Phenylobacterium montanum: one gene and its partner. The protein of the gene in region 1 interacts with the protein of each later gene in a pairwise test. Links are inferred from orthologs where the notes say so. Each region holds a gene or a part of one and is shown on either strand. Other genes may lie near its edges.

What was found. Proteins that work in one complex are often made in the same cells at the same time.
Region 2: the proteins of ccmE (region 1) and KCG34_RS18440 interact in binary tests that used the Escherichia coli proteins (3 or more experiments, as listed by UniProt). The link is inferred for Phenylobacterium montanum from one-to-one orthologs.

Annotation. Positions count from the first base shown.
Region 1 is NZ_CP073078.1:3,008,621-3,016,676, reverse strand. Bases 2,361-5,358 are described here. They hold ccmE (cytochrome c maturation protein CcmE), read right to left. Parts: upstream 4,110-5,358; coding sequence 3,612-4,109; downstream 2,361-3,611. Other genes in these bases: ccmI (c-type cytochrome biogenesis protein CcmI), read right to left, coding at 4,152-5,273; KCG34_RS13470 (heme lyase CcmF/NrfE family subunit), read right to left, coding at 2,361-3,615. In the rest of the region: KCG34_RS13480 (Do family serine endopeptidase), read right to left, coding at 1-857; KCG34_RS13475 (cytochrome c-type biogenesis protein), read right to left, coding at 1,017-1,481; more of KCG34_RS13470, read right to left, coding at 1,627-2,360; KCG34_RS13455 (hypothetical protein), read right to left, coding at 5,373-6,710; KCG34_RS13450 (sensor histidine kinase), read right to left, coding at 6,789-8,056. UniProt on the Escherichia coli protein: Heme chaperone required for the biogenesis of c-type cytochromes. Transiently binds heme delivered by CcmC and transfers the heme to apo-cytochromes in a process facilitated by CcmF and CcmH.
Region 2 is NZ_CP073078.1:4,064,432-4,068,064, reverse strand. Bases 686-3,633 are described here. They hold KCG34_RS18440 (heme ABC transporter permease), read right to left. Parts: upstream 2,544-3,633; coding sequence 1,827-2,543; downstream 686-1,826. Other genes in these bases: ccmA (heme ABC exporter ATP-binding protein CcmA), read right to left, coding at 3,299-3,633; ccmB (heme exporter protein CcmB), read right to left, coding at 2,637-3,302; ccmD (heme exporter protein CcmD), read right to left, coding at 1,672-1,824; KCG34_RS18450 (redoxin family protein), read right to left, coding at 1,154-1,675; KCG34_RS18455 (hypothetical protein), read right to left, coding at 815-1,087. Outside these bases: KCG34_RS18465 (inner membrane-spanning protein YciB), read left to right, coding at 1-27; more of KCG34_RS18460, read left to right, coding at 124-685. UniProt on the Escherichia coli protein: Required for the export of heme to the periplasm for the biogenesis of c-type cytochromes.

The DNA.
Region 1 (8,056 bases):
GAGCCGCCCGACGGCGAGAAGATCGCCGAATTGACCCCGATCACGCGGCCGTAGATGTCGAAGGTCGGGCCGCCCGAATTGCCCCGGTTGATCGGGGCGTCGATCTGGATGAAGTCGACGAAGCTGTCGCCCAGGTCGCGGCCATAGGCCGAGACGATGCCGGCCGTGGCCGTGCCGCCCAGGCCGAACGGATTGCCGACCGCCAGCACCCAGTCGCCGACCCGCGGCTTGGCCGAGTTCTCGAAGTCGACGAACGGGAAGCCTTGGCCCTCGACCTTGATCACCGCCAGGTCGGTGGCCTCGTCGCGGCCGATGATCTTGGCCGGCAGCTTGCGGCCGTCCTTCAGGGTGACCTCGATGTCCTCGGCGTTCTCGACCACGTGGTTGTTGGTGGTGATGTAGCCGTCGGCCGAGATGAAGAAGCCCGAGCCGGCCGACTGGGCCTTCAGCCCCTTGGGCGTGGCGCCCTTGCCGCCCTGGCCGTTTCCGCCCTGGCCGCCATTGCCGTTGTTGTCGTCGCCATTGTTGTTGTCGTCATCTCCGCCGCCGTTGTCGGGCGGGCCGAAATTGAACGGCAGGCCCGGACCCAGCCGACCGGCGGCCCGCGGGTCGATATGCGAGGTGACGTTGATCTGCACCACCGCTGGCGAGACCTTCTCGAAGATGTCGGCGAACGACAGGGGCGCGCCCGGCGGCGGCGAGAAGATGGTGCCGGTGGAGATGCGCGTTAGCGGCAGAAAGTGGCTGTCGCCGGCGCCGAAATGCGGCGACCAGCGTACGCCGGCCCCCGCCAGGGCTGCAGCGGCGACCCCCGCAGCGGCGACGCCGATGATGATGCCGGTCTTCTTCGAAGCCATGTGATCCTTGGTCCTTGTCAACGCCCGCCGGAAGCGCCGGGCGCGGTCGTCCTCAAACTAGGGGCGGCGGGGGCGTCCGCCAATGGGCGTGGGGCGAAATGCGCCGCCACCCGCGTCTATTTCCGAGATAGAAACATGGCGCAAGCGTGGCGTCGCCCCTTACCGGCCCTGAAGCCTGCGCAGCCGCGCTTCTTCTTCCGGCGTCAGCTCGTCCGCCGGCGCGGCGGGCGCATTTCGCGCGCGCCAGGCGAAGACGCCGAGCCCGGCCAGAACCAGGGCGAAGGGCGCCAGCCAGAGCAGGCTGTTGCCGAGGCTGAGGCGCGGCTTCAGGAGTACGAACTCGCCGTAACGGGCCACGAGGTAGGCGCGGATCTGGTCGTCGGAGGCGCCGCTGGCCACCTGCTCGCGGATCGCGCGCCTGAGGTCGCGGGCCACATCGGCCTCGGAATCGTCGATCGACTCGTTCTGGCAGACCACGCAGCGCACCTGCTGGAACAGGGCGCGGGCATGGGCCTCCTGGGAGGGGTTCTGCAGCCGCTCGGCCGGGTCGGCGGCCGCGGCGACCATGGCCAGGGCGGCGAGGGCCACCACGCTTCCGGATTTCAATCTCTTGATACGGCTCACAAAACCGCTCATCCCGGCGAATGCCGGGACCCAGATCCTATGGCTCTGGCCTATGACCTCGTTATGGATGCGCTCTAACAAGTTCCACCAGCGCCTTACGATCTGGGTCCCGGCATTCGCCGGGATGAGCGGAATTTTATTGGCCTCACGCGCGCGCCTCCGCGACCTGGGCGGCGCGGCGGGGAGCGGCGATCCTGAGGCGGCGGTCGGACAGGGACACCGCCCCGCCGATAGCCATGAGCAGCGGCCCGCCGAAGATCAGCCGCGCCCAGGGGTTCCAGTATGCGCGCACGAGCCAGCCGAGTCCGCCGTGCGGGCCGGGTCGCTGCTCGCCGAGCACGATATAGACGTCGCCCAGCTTGTGCTCGCACAGGGCCACCTTGGAGGTCGACTGGCGGCCGGGGGCGTAGAGCCGTCGCTCGGGGGCGGCCTGACAGATCGGCTGGCCGGCGCGGGTGACCGTGAGCGAGCCGCGCTGGGCCAGGTAGTTCTTGCCCTCGGCGTCGCCGACGGAATTCAGGGCCAGGTCGTAGGCGCCGACCTTCAGGTGGTCGCCCGGCGCGAGCACGGCGGCGGCCTCGACGCGGTAGGTGGTCTCGTAGGCGGCGCCCAGGATGAACACCCCGACGCCGATATGGGCCAGGGTCATGCCGAAGGCGCCGCGGGGCAGGTTGCACAGCCGGCGGAAGGCCTCGGCCGGGCCGGCGCGGCCCAGGCGCATGCGCTCGGCCAGCTCGGCCAGGGCGCCGAAGATCAGCCAGGCGCCCACGGTCACGCCGACGATAGGCAGCCACGACAGGCGAGCGCTGAGCACAGTAACCAGCACGCCGGCGCCAACCGCCAGCGCCGCGGCGATCCACAAGCGCTGCAGCGCTCCGGCGAGGTCGCCGCGCTTCCAAGCCAGGAGCGGACCGATCGGGAGGATGAGGATCGCCCCCGACATGATTCCACCGAATACGATGTTGAACCAGGGCGGCCCAACCGAGATCGCACTTCCGTTCAGGGCCTGAACGATCAGCGGATAGAGCGTGCCATAGAGCACCGCGAACGCCGAGATCGCGATGAACAGGTTGTTCAGCACCAGGGCGCCTTCGCGGCTGATCGGGGCGAACAGGCCGCCGGGGGCGAGCGCCGGGGCGCGCCAGGCGAACAGGGCGAAGCCGGAGCCTGCGGCGAGGCCGAGGATGATCAGGAGCAGCGTGCCGCGCTTGGGGTCGACGGCGAAGGCGTGCACCGAGGTCAGGATGCCCGAGCGCACCAGGAAGGCGCCCAGCATGGAGAAGGTGAAGGCCAGGAGCGCCAGGAAGATGGTCCAGGCGGCCAGCGAACCGCGCTTCTCGGTGACCACGGCCGAGTGCAGCAGGGCCGTGGCCGCCAGCCAGGGCATGAAGCTGGCGTTCTCCACCGGGTCCCAGAACCACCAGCCGCCCCAGCCCAGCTCGTAATAGGCCCAGAACGAGCCCAGCATGATGCCGATGGTCAGAAGGCTCCAGGCGCCCAGGGTCCAGGGCCGCACCCAGCGCGCCCAGGCCGCGCCGATATGGCCTTCGATCAGCCCGGCCACAGCCAGGGAGAACACCACCGACAGGCCCACATAGCCGGAATAGAGGAAGGGCGGGTGGATGGCCAGGAACGGGTCCTGCAGGATGGGGTTCAGCGAATTGCCCTCCACCGGCGGGAAGGCCACGCGCAACAGCGGGTTGGAGGCGAACACCGTGTAGCCGATGAACAGCAGGCCCAGGCTCCCCTGGACCGCCACCGTGGTCGCCTTCAGCCGCGGCGGCAGGCTGTCGCCGCCGAGGGCGATGCAGGCGCCGAAGCCGGTCAGGGCCAGGTCCCACAGCAGCATCGAGCCCTCGTGGCTGCCCCACACGCCGCTGATCTTGTACAAGAGCGGCTTGGCCGTATGCGAATTGGCCGCCACGTTGGCCACCGAGAAGTCGGAGGTGACGAAGGCGATCATCAGGCAGCCGAAGGCGAAGGCCGTGGCCGCGAAGGCGCCGCCCGCCGCACCCTCGCCGGCGCCGGTCAGGGCGGCCGAGCCGCGCATCCGCCCGGCGACCGACAGCGCCACCTGGGCCAGGGACAGGGCCAGGGCCAGGACCAGGGCGAAAGAGCCGAACTCCGCGTTCATTGGCCGCCCGCGGCTTGCATGGCCGCCTGAGTCTGCGGCCCGCCGTCGCCGCGCCACTCGCCCGAGGCCTTCAGGGCCCGGGTGACCTCCTTGGGCATGTATTTCTCGTCGTGCTTGGCCAGGACCTCGGTGGCGGCGAACACACCGTCGGAGCGGTACGCGCCCTTGGTCACCACACCCTGGCCTTCGCGGAACAGGTCCGGCAGGTCGCCGCGATAGACTACCCGGCTGACGGCGGCGTGGTCGGCGATGGCGAATTCGACCGTGCCGTCAGTCTTCTTGACCACGCTGCCCTTGGCCACCAGCCCGCCGAGGTCGATGGCCCGACCGGCGGGGACGTGGGCGTGCTGAGCCTGGGAAGGCGAATAGAACAGCGAGACCGAATCGCCCATGGCGTAGAGGGCCAGGCCCGCGGCGCCGGCCAGGATCGGGGCGGCCACGGCCACCGCCGCCAGCCGGCGGCGCGCCTTGCGGGATTTGGGCAGCAGGGTCATGGCCACTTCTCTAGTCCATATTCCGGGTTCGCGCGCTGAGGTTCATCGCGCCGCCGCCTCGATGGGGGAAAGGTCGCCGGGGCGGTCCTTGAACAGGCTGCGCGCGCGGGCCAGGGCGGCGTCGCGCGCCGAGTTGTCGCCCAGCACCGAATAGGAGCGCACCAGGCGCGCCCAGCCGGCCGGATCGTTCGGGTTCGCTTCGAGCCGGGCGGCAAGACGGGACACCATGGCGCGGATGAAGGCCTTCTGGTCGCCGGCCTGCTGCGCAGCCTCGCCCCCCTGGCCGCCCGGGCCGGTGGTGCGCTCGCCGGGCGGCAGGGCGTGGTCGCGCTCGACCAGCAGGATCTCCTGCTCCAGCCCCTGGGCGCGGGGATCGCTGGAGGTCAGGTCGGCGCGCAGGGCTTTCCAGCCGGCCAGGCCCTGATCGACATGACCGGTGGCGATCTGGTCGCGGGCCAGGAAGTAGCGCGGCTCCATGGCCTGGGGCGCCAGGGTGACGGCGGTCTGGAAAGCCTTGCGCGCCTCGTCAGGCAGCACGTCGCCCGGCTGGTCGCTGGCGACCATCTGGCCATAAAGCATCCAGAGTTCGGCCTTCTTCGGCGCCAGCTTGAGCGCCTTTTGCAGATTGCGTTCGGCCGAGAAGGTGTCGCCTGACGCGGCCTCGGCCTCCGCCAGGTAGGTCAGGGGCGTCGGATCGCCCGGCTTTTCGTCGGTGATCGCCTGCAAGACCGCGACCATGCGCTGGGCGTCCAGCTGGCCGGGGTCCTGCTTGCGCCAGACGGCGAGGCGACGGCCGAACGGCTGGTCCGGCGTTCCGGGCGAGCCCACGACGATATAGATGCCCAGCGCGATCAGCGGCGCAACGATGGCGATGATCAGCACGGCCAGGCGACCGTTCGCGCCGCCGTCGGCCGGCTTTTCCGCCGCGTCCGCCGCCGACAGCAGCCGGCGCGCGGCCTCGGTTCGGGTGGAGCGCGATTCCTCCGGCGAGATCAGGCCGAGCCCGGCCAGGTCCTCGACCTCGGCCAGTTGCCGACGATAGACCACCAGGGTCGGATCCTCGCCGGGACCGGCCGCCCGGGCCGCGGCCCGCGACGCGCGATAGATGATCAGCCCCGCCGAGGCGGAGGCGAGCAGCGAAGCGGCGACCCAGAACAAGATCATGTGCGCCGCTTATCGCAAATCCGTCGTTCGCTCCAGGGTGGCGGCGTCGCGGCGGGAGGGCAGGGTTTGACCTGGATCAGGCGAGCTGCGCCGAAAGGCTCAGGCCGCAGCCCGGCGGCGGATGATGGCGGCGGCCTGTTCGCCCTTGGCCACGGCCACCAGGTCGGCGGCGGCCTCGAGATAGCGGCGGATGCGTTCGGGGTTCTGCACCTCTTCGCCGCGCAGCAGTTCCAGGAGGTCCTCGACATACTGGGTCAGCCGCGCGTCCATCCGCTCGCCGGCCTTGGCGCGGGTCGAGCCGTAGCCGGCCTGGTTGGCGCTCGCGCGGCACTGCTCGAAGAAGGCGAGATAGCTCTGGGCCTTGTTCAGCTGGGGCGGCGAGGGGTCTTCGTTCAGCTTGGGGAAGCCGCGGACGCCCTTGCCGAACTTGACCTGGGTCAGGGGCAGGGCCTGGTCCAAAGCCTTGTCGATCTGGGCCAGGCGGGTTTCGGCCAGCTGGGCCAGGGCCAGTTTCTGCTTGGCGATGCGTGCGCCCCACACGCCGTCGCGGCTTATGTCCAGCGAGGTCTCGAACTCGGCGATCTCCAGCGCGATCACATGCACGCTCTCCGCCGCCGCCACACCGGCCGCCCTGCCGCCGTTGGGATCGAAATTGCGGCCCTCGCCGAGGCGCCGGTCGATGTCGTCCATGTAGAATTCGCCGAACCGAGCGATCTCCGAGGAGGCGGCGAAGCGATCGGTGGGGCGATCCATCACCGCCGAGATCAGGTGCAGCACCTTCCACGGCTCGGGCATATGGGCGCAGAGAATGTCCAGGAGGCGCGGCCCGCCGTCGTCGGACAGGTCCACCCCGTCGTTGTAGGCGATGCGGATCGCCACCGCCCGCTCCTCGTTCAGCCGCCCCATCCAGTCGGGCAGCCGCATCAAGGCTGCGCGGGCCAGGGGGGCTAGGTCCAGCAGCTTGATGAACAGTTCCGCCCGGCCGGGAACCTTGTCCAGGAGCGTGCGGACGCCGGCGAATTCGGCCAGCCCCCCGCGCAGGCCCTCGGCGGCGATGCGGCAGACGGCGTCACAGGCGCTGTGGGCGTAGGCGCGCTCGTCCTCGTCGCGGATTGGGCCCAGGGCCTCGACTGCGCGGGCTGCATTGGGCTCCTTTTCCTTGCAGGCGGTCCACAGCAGCGCCAGGGTCTCGAAGGGGAACTTGGGATAGGGGCCGATCGCCGCCGGCCGGCACAGCGGCAGGAGCGGCATGAAGGCCAGGCTGCGGGCGCGGCGATTACTGGCCTCCTGGGCCACCAGGCTGTGCACCTCCGCCATGGGGCCGCCGCGGGTGACCTCGTGCGCCAGGGCCTGTTCCAGATTGACCACGGCGGAGTCGGGCGCCGCGCTGAAGATCGAGCGTAGGATCGACGCCTGGTTGGTCGAGAGGTTTGACATCGAGTCGGACAGATCCCGGGCTTGTTGCCTGGATAATGATCAACCGAAGTTAAGGCTTCCCGAAGGTTAAACTTGAGCTCAGGCGCGGGGCAGCTCGACCGAGACCTTCAGCCCGCCCAGAGGCGACGATGACAGACTGACTGCGCCATCATAGGCCCGGGCCAATTCATCGACAATCGACAGGCCAAGACCCGAGCCTGGCGCGGTTTCGTCGAGCCGGGCGCCTCTCTTCAGCACCTGGGCGCGCTCGGTTTCCGACAGGCCCGCACCGTTGTCCTCGACCGTCACCGTCATCCGCTCCGGCCCAGCGGGTGCGGCGATCGCACGCACCCGGCCTCGGCCATACTTGCAGGCGTTTTCGATCAGGTTGCCGACGATTTCCAGAAGGTCCTGGCGCTCGCCGGGGAAGACCAGGTCCTCGGGGCAGCGCCAGTCGATCTCGACGGCCTTGTCGGAAAAGATCCGCTCCAGGGTCACAGCCAGCTCGTCCATCACCGGCTCCAGCGGCGTGCGCTCGCGGGAGCCCTGGGTGCGGGCGGCGGCGCGGGCCCGGCGCAGGTGATGGTCGACCTGCTGGCGCATCAGCTGGGCCTGGTGACCGACCAGCTCCGCCAGGGGGCCGCCCTGGCGCTCGGACTCGGCCAGCATGACCGAAAGCGGCGTCTTGAGCGCGTGGGCCAGATTGCCGACGTGGGTGCGCTGGCGCTCGACCACCTCCTGGTCGTGGGCCACCAGGGCGTTCAGCTCCTCGGCCAGGGGCTGCAGTTCGGAGGGATAGGCGCCGCTGACCCGCTCGGCCTTGCCGGTGCGCACGTCGGCCACCTCGCTGCGCAGCTCGAACAGAGGCTGCAGGCCGATCCGCACCTGGACCAGAACCACCAGCACCAGGCCCACGCCCAGGATGACCAGGCCCGCGGCGGTCTCCAGGGAGAACCTTCGGGAATCGGTCTCGTAGGGCGTGCGGTCCTCCGCAGCCATGAACACCACCGGCGCCTGGCGGCCCTGCAGGCGGGCCAACATGGCGGCGGCGCGCAGGGGCTCCTTGGCCGGGCCGACGGTGTCGTAATAGACCGGCTGGCCGGGATGGGCCTGCAGTTGCGCGAGGCCGCCCTCCGGCCCCTTCAGCTCGGAGTCCCACAGCGAGCGCGAGCGCTGGGCCGCGTGCAGTTTGCCGTCCGGTCCCGGCTCGGAGATCTGCCAGTACTTGCCGGAATAGGCCCGGGTGGCGCGGCTGTCGGTCAGGGGCGGGGCGTCGACCTCGCCCTGGTCGTCGACCGTCGAGCCGGCATAGAGCCCGTCGGCCACGTCGAACAGGTCCTGGTCGAAGCGGCTGATCGCTTCCTGGC
Region 2 (3,633 bases), 1.1 Mb from region 1 along the record:
CCTCCGCCGCCCCCGTCCGAGTCCTGACGGGCCTCTTTCATTGCCCGTGCACGGAAGATTGTGTCGTCAAACCGACGCACACGGCTGATAAAAGGCCGCCAAACCACCACGGGGACCTGAGCGATGGCTAAGGCTAAGGCCAAGGGGGACGGCAAGAAGGGCTCCAGGAAGCTCGACGGCAGCAAGGCGCTGGAGCGGTCGCCCAGTCATCTGCTGCACCGGGCGCTGCAGGTGGCCCTGGACATCTACGCCGAGGAGATCGGCCCCGACGCCGTGACCCAACGGCAATATGCGGTGCTGGCGGCGGTGGCGGCGCACGAGGGCCTGACCCAGACCGACCTGGTGCGGACTACCGGCATCGACCGCTCCACCCTGGCCGACCTGGTTGCCCGGATGATCGGCAAGAGCCTTTTGGCTCGCCAGCGCTCGGCCACCGACGCCCGCGCCAACACCGTGCGCCTGACTGACCAGGGCCGCGCCGCCCTGGACCTGGCTTCGCCCCGGGTGGCCGCCGCCGACGAGCGGATCCTCAAGCTCCTGCCCTCGCGCAAGCGCGACGCCTTCCTCGACGTGCTCAAGGAGATGAGCCACGCCGCCGAGCAGCTGCACGACGAGCCGGAAGCTGCGCCCAAGGGCAAGAAGAAGGACAAACCGGGCAAGGCGGAAAAGGCGGCCAAGGCCAAGGCGGAAAAGCCCGTCAAGCCGGCCAAGGCCGAGAAGCCGCCCAAGGCGGAGAAGCCGGAAAAGGCCGACAAGGCCAAGAAGCCGAAAAAGGCCGCCGCTCTCGAGACCGCCGGCGCGGCCTGAGCCGCTCTTAAACCTTGATGTCGAGCAGGGAGCCCGGCCGCAGGATGCGGGTCGGCTGTTCCTGAGGCTGTTGCACGGTCTCGGCGCGTAGGCGGGTGACGCCGGGCTGAGGCGGCGGAGCCTGGACCTTCTGCGCCACCACCGGCGCGCTGGTCGCCGAGGTCTTGTTCAGCGCCGCGTCGAAGAAGGCCCGCTGGGCCGCCGCACGCGCGCCGCCGGCCTGGCCGGTGCGGGCCGGCAGCTGGGGCGTGACGCCTGGGCGGGGCGGTTGAACGGCCAAGACTCGCTTTCCAAACTGCGGCTGCGGGCGATCCCGCAACACTTAACAGACATGGTTAGCGAGAGGTTAACGCTTGCCGCCGCTACGCTCAAGCAGTTGCTCGGCGCTGTCGGCGGTCAGGGGCTCGGCCACCTTGGCCAAAATCTTGCCGTCGGCCCCGATCAAATAGGTCTCGGGAACCCCGGAAACCCCGAAATCCACGCCGGTTCTGCCGTCCCGGTCGACCAGGGTCAGGGCGTAGGGATCGCCATGCTGCGCCAAATGGGCGCGGGTCTTTTGCGGGTCGTCCTTCCAGGCCACGCCGACGATGCGCACCCCTTCGGCCTTGAGCGCCATCAGGGTCGGCTCTTCCTGGATGCAGGGCGCGCACCAGGAGGCGTAGAAGTTCACCAGCGTCGCGGGTTGCACCACGCTGGAGAGCCGCACCGGCGCGCCGCCGGACAGCGGCGGCAGCACCGCGTCGGGCATGGCCTGACCGACCCGGGCGTTGGGGATATAGCGCGGGTCGTGGCGCAGGCCGTAGGCGGCGAACAGGCCACCGAGGACCAGAAGGGCGGCCAGGGGCAGGAAGGCGATCCAGCGCTTCATCGGGCCTCCTCCTCGCGCTTCTCGACTTCGCGCTTCCAACGGCGGGCGCCGATCAGGCTGTCGAGGATCAGGCCTGCGAACACCAGCGCCGTCAGCCCGTAGGCCGACCAGACGAAGAGGGCGTACTTCCCGGCATTGAAATCCAGCATGGTCAGCCTGCGGCCCGAAGCGCGAGAACGTTGGCCCGCCGGCGCCAGACCTCGGCGCGGATGCGCACCAGCCACAGAGCGCCGAAGGCGGCGGTATAGGCCAGCGCCAGGGTCAGCAGCGGGATCAGATAGACCGGCGGCATGGTCGGCCCGCCGGCGCGGAACACGGACGATCCCTGGTGCAGGGTGTTCCACCAACTCACCGAGTAGTGGACGATCGGCAGGTTGATCAGCCCCACCAGGGCCAGGATGGCGCAGGCCCGGGCCGACTTGGCCTCGTCGTCGATCGCCGCCTGCAGGGCCATGTAGCCGAGGTAGAACAGGAACAGCACCAGCACAGAAGTCATCCGCGCGTCCCACTCCCACCATGTGCCCCACATCGGCCGGCCCCACAGCGAACCGGTGGCCAGGGCCAGGAGGGTGAAGGCGGCGCCCAGGGGCGCGGCCGCGCGGGCGGCGGCGTCGGCCAGGGCGACGCGGAACACCAGGCCCAGGAAGCTTGCGATCCCTAAGCAGGCATAGACGAACAGGCTGAGCCAGGCCGCCGGCACGTGTATGAACATCAGATGCACGGTGTAGCCCTGCTGGTAGTCCGGCGGAGCGGCGAAGTCGAACCACAGTCCGACCGCGATCCCCAACGCCGCCAACACGCCCAGGAGCGGCGCCGCCCAGGCCGAGAAGGCCATGAATCGCTGAGGGTTGGTCAGGAAGGCGATCATTGCGGCGGTTCTAAAGCCTCCGATGGACGGGCGAAAGCGGGCTTGGGCGCGCAGGCGCCGCGCGCCGTTGATCTGGCGCAATCGGGGAAAAGTTCATGACAGGGCGTTGCGGCACGCCGCGGCCATGGCGAAGGGGCCGAGGCCGACGAAGGCCAAGCTGTAGGCGACGAGGAACAACAGGGCGTTGACCCACGGCAGGCCCGCCGCATAGGCCTCGATCGCCCCGGCGCCGAAGATCACCGGCGGGGCGAACAGGGGCAGGACGATGACGGCGATCAGGACCCCGCCGCGCCGGCTGCCCAGGCTCAGCGCCGCGCCGACCCCACCGCAGAAGGAAAAGCCGAGCCCGCCGGCCAGGGCGGCGATCAGGGTCACCGGCGCCAGCCTCAGGGGCGCGCCGAGGGCGGTGGCGACCACGGGCGCCAGGAGGGCCAGGGGCGCGCCGGTGGTGATCCACTGCGCCAGGCACTTGGCGAAAGAGGCCGCCTCCAGCGGGGCGGGGCCGAGCGAGAGCAGGTCCAGGGCCCCGTCCTCGTAGTCGCGCTCGAACAGGCGCTCGAGACTGAGCAGGGACGAAACCGCCAGGGCCAGCCAGGCCGAGCCCGGCGCCACCGCCGCCAGCCGCGCCGGCTCCGGTCCGGCCGCCAGCGGCAGCATGGTCGCCATGCAGAGATAGAAGGCGAGCGCCAGCATCGGCCCGCCGCCGCGGCCCCAGCTCAGCGCCAACTCCCGCCGGATCAGGACGCCCAGCCCGCTCATGCGCCGATCTCCGCCCCGCGCGCCGAGATCGGCAGCGGGTCGTGGACGGCGGCGAGGATCAGGCCGCCGCTCGCCAGGTGCTCGCGCATGATTTCGCCGACGCTCGTCCGCCGGTCAGCGTCCAGGGGCGCCAGGGGCTCGTCGAGCAGCCACAGCCTGCGCGGGCTGGCCAGCAGCCGCGCCAGGGCCACCCTGCGCCGCTGGCCGGCGGAGAGCTTGCGCACCTCCAGGTCCTTCAGCCGATTGAGCTCCAGCCGCTCGCAGGCGGCCTCGGCGGAGGCCAGGCTTCCGCCGGTCCAGCGCGCCTGGAATACGAGCTCGTCCCAGGCCG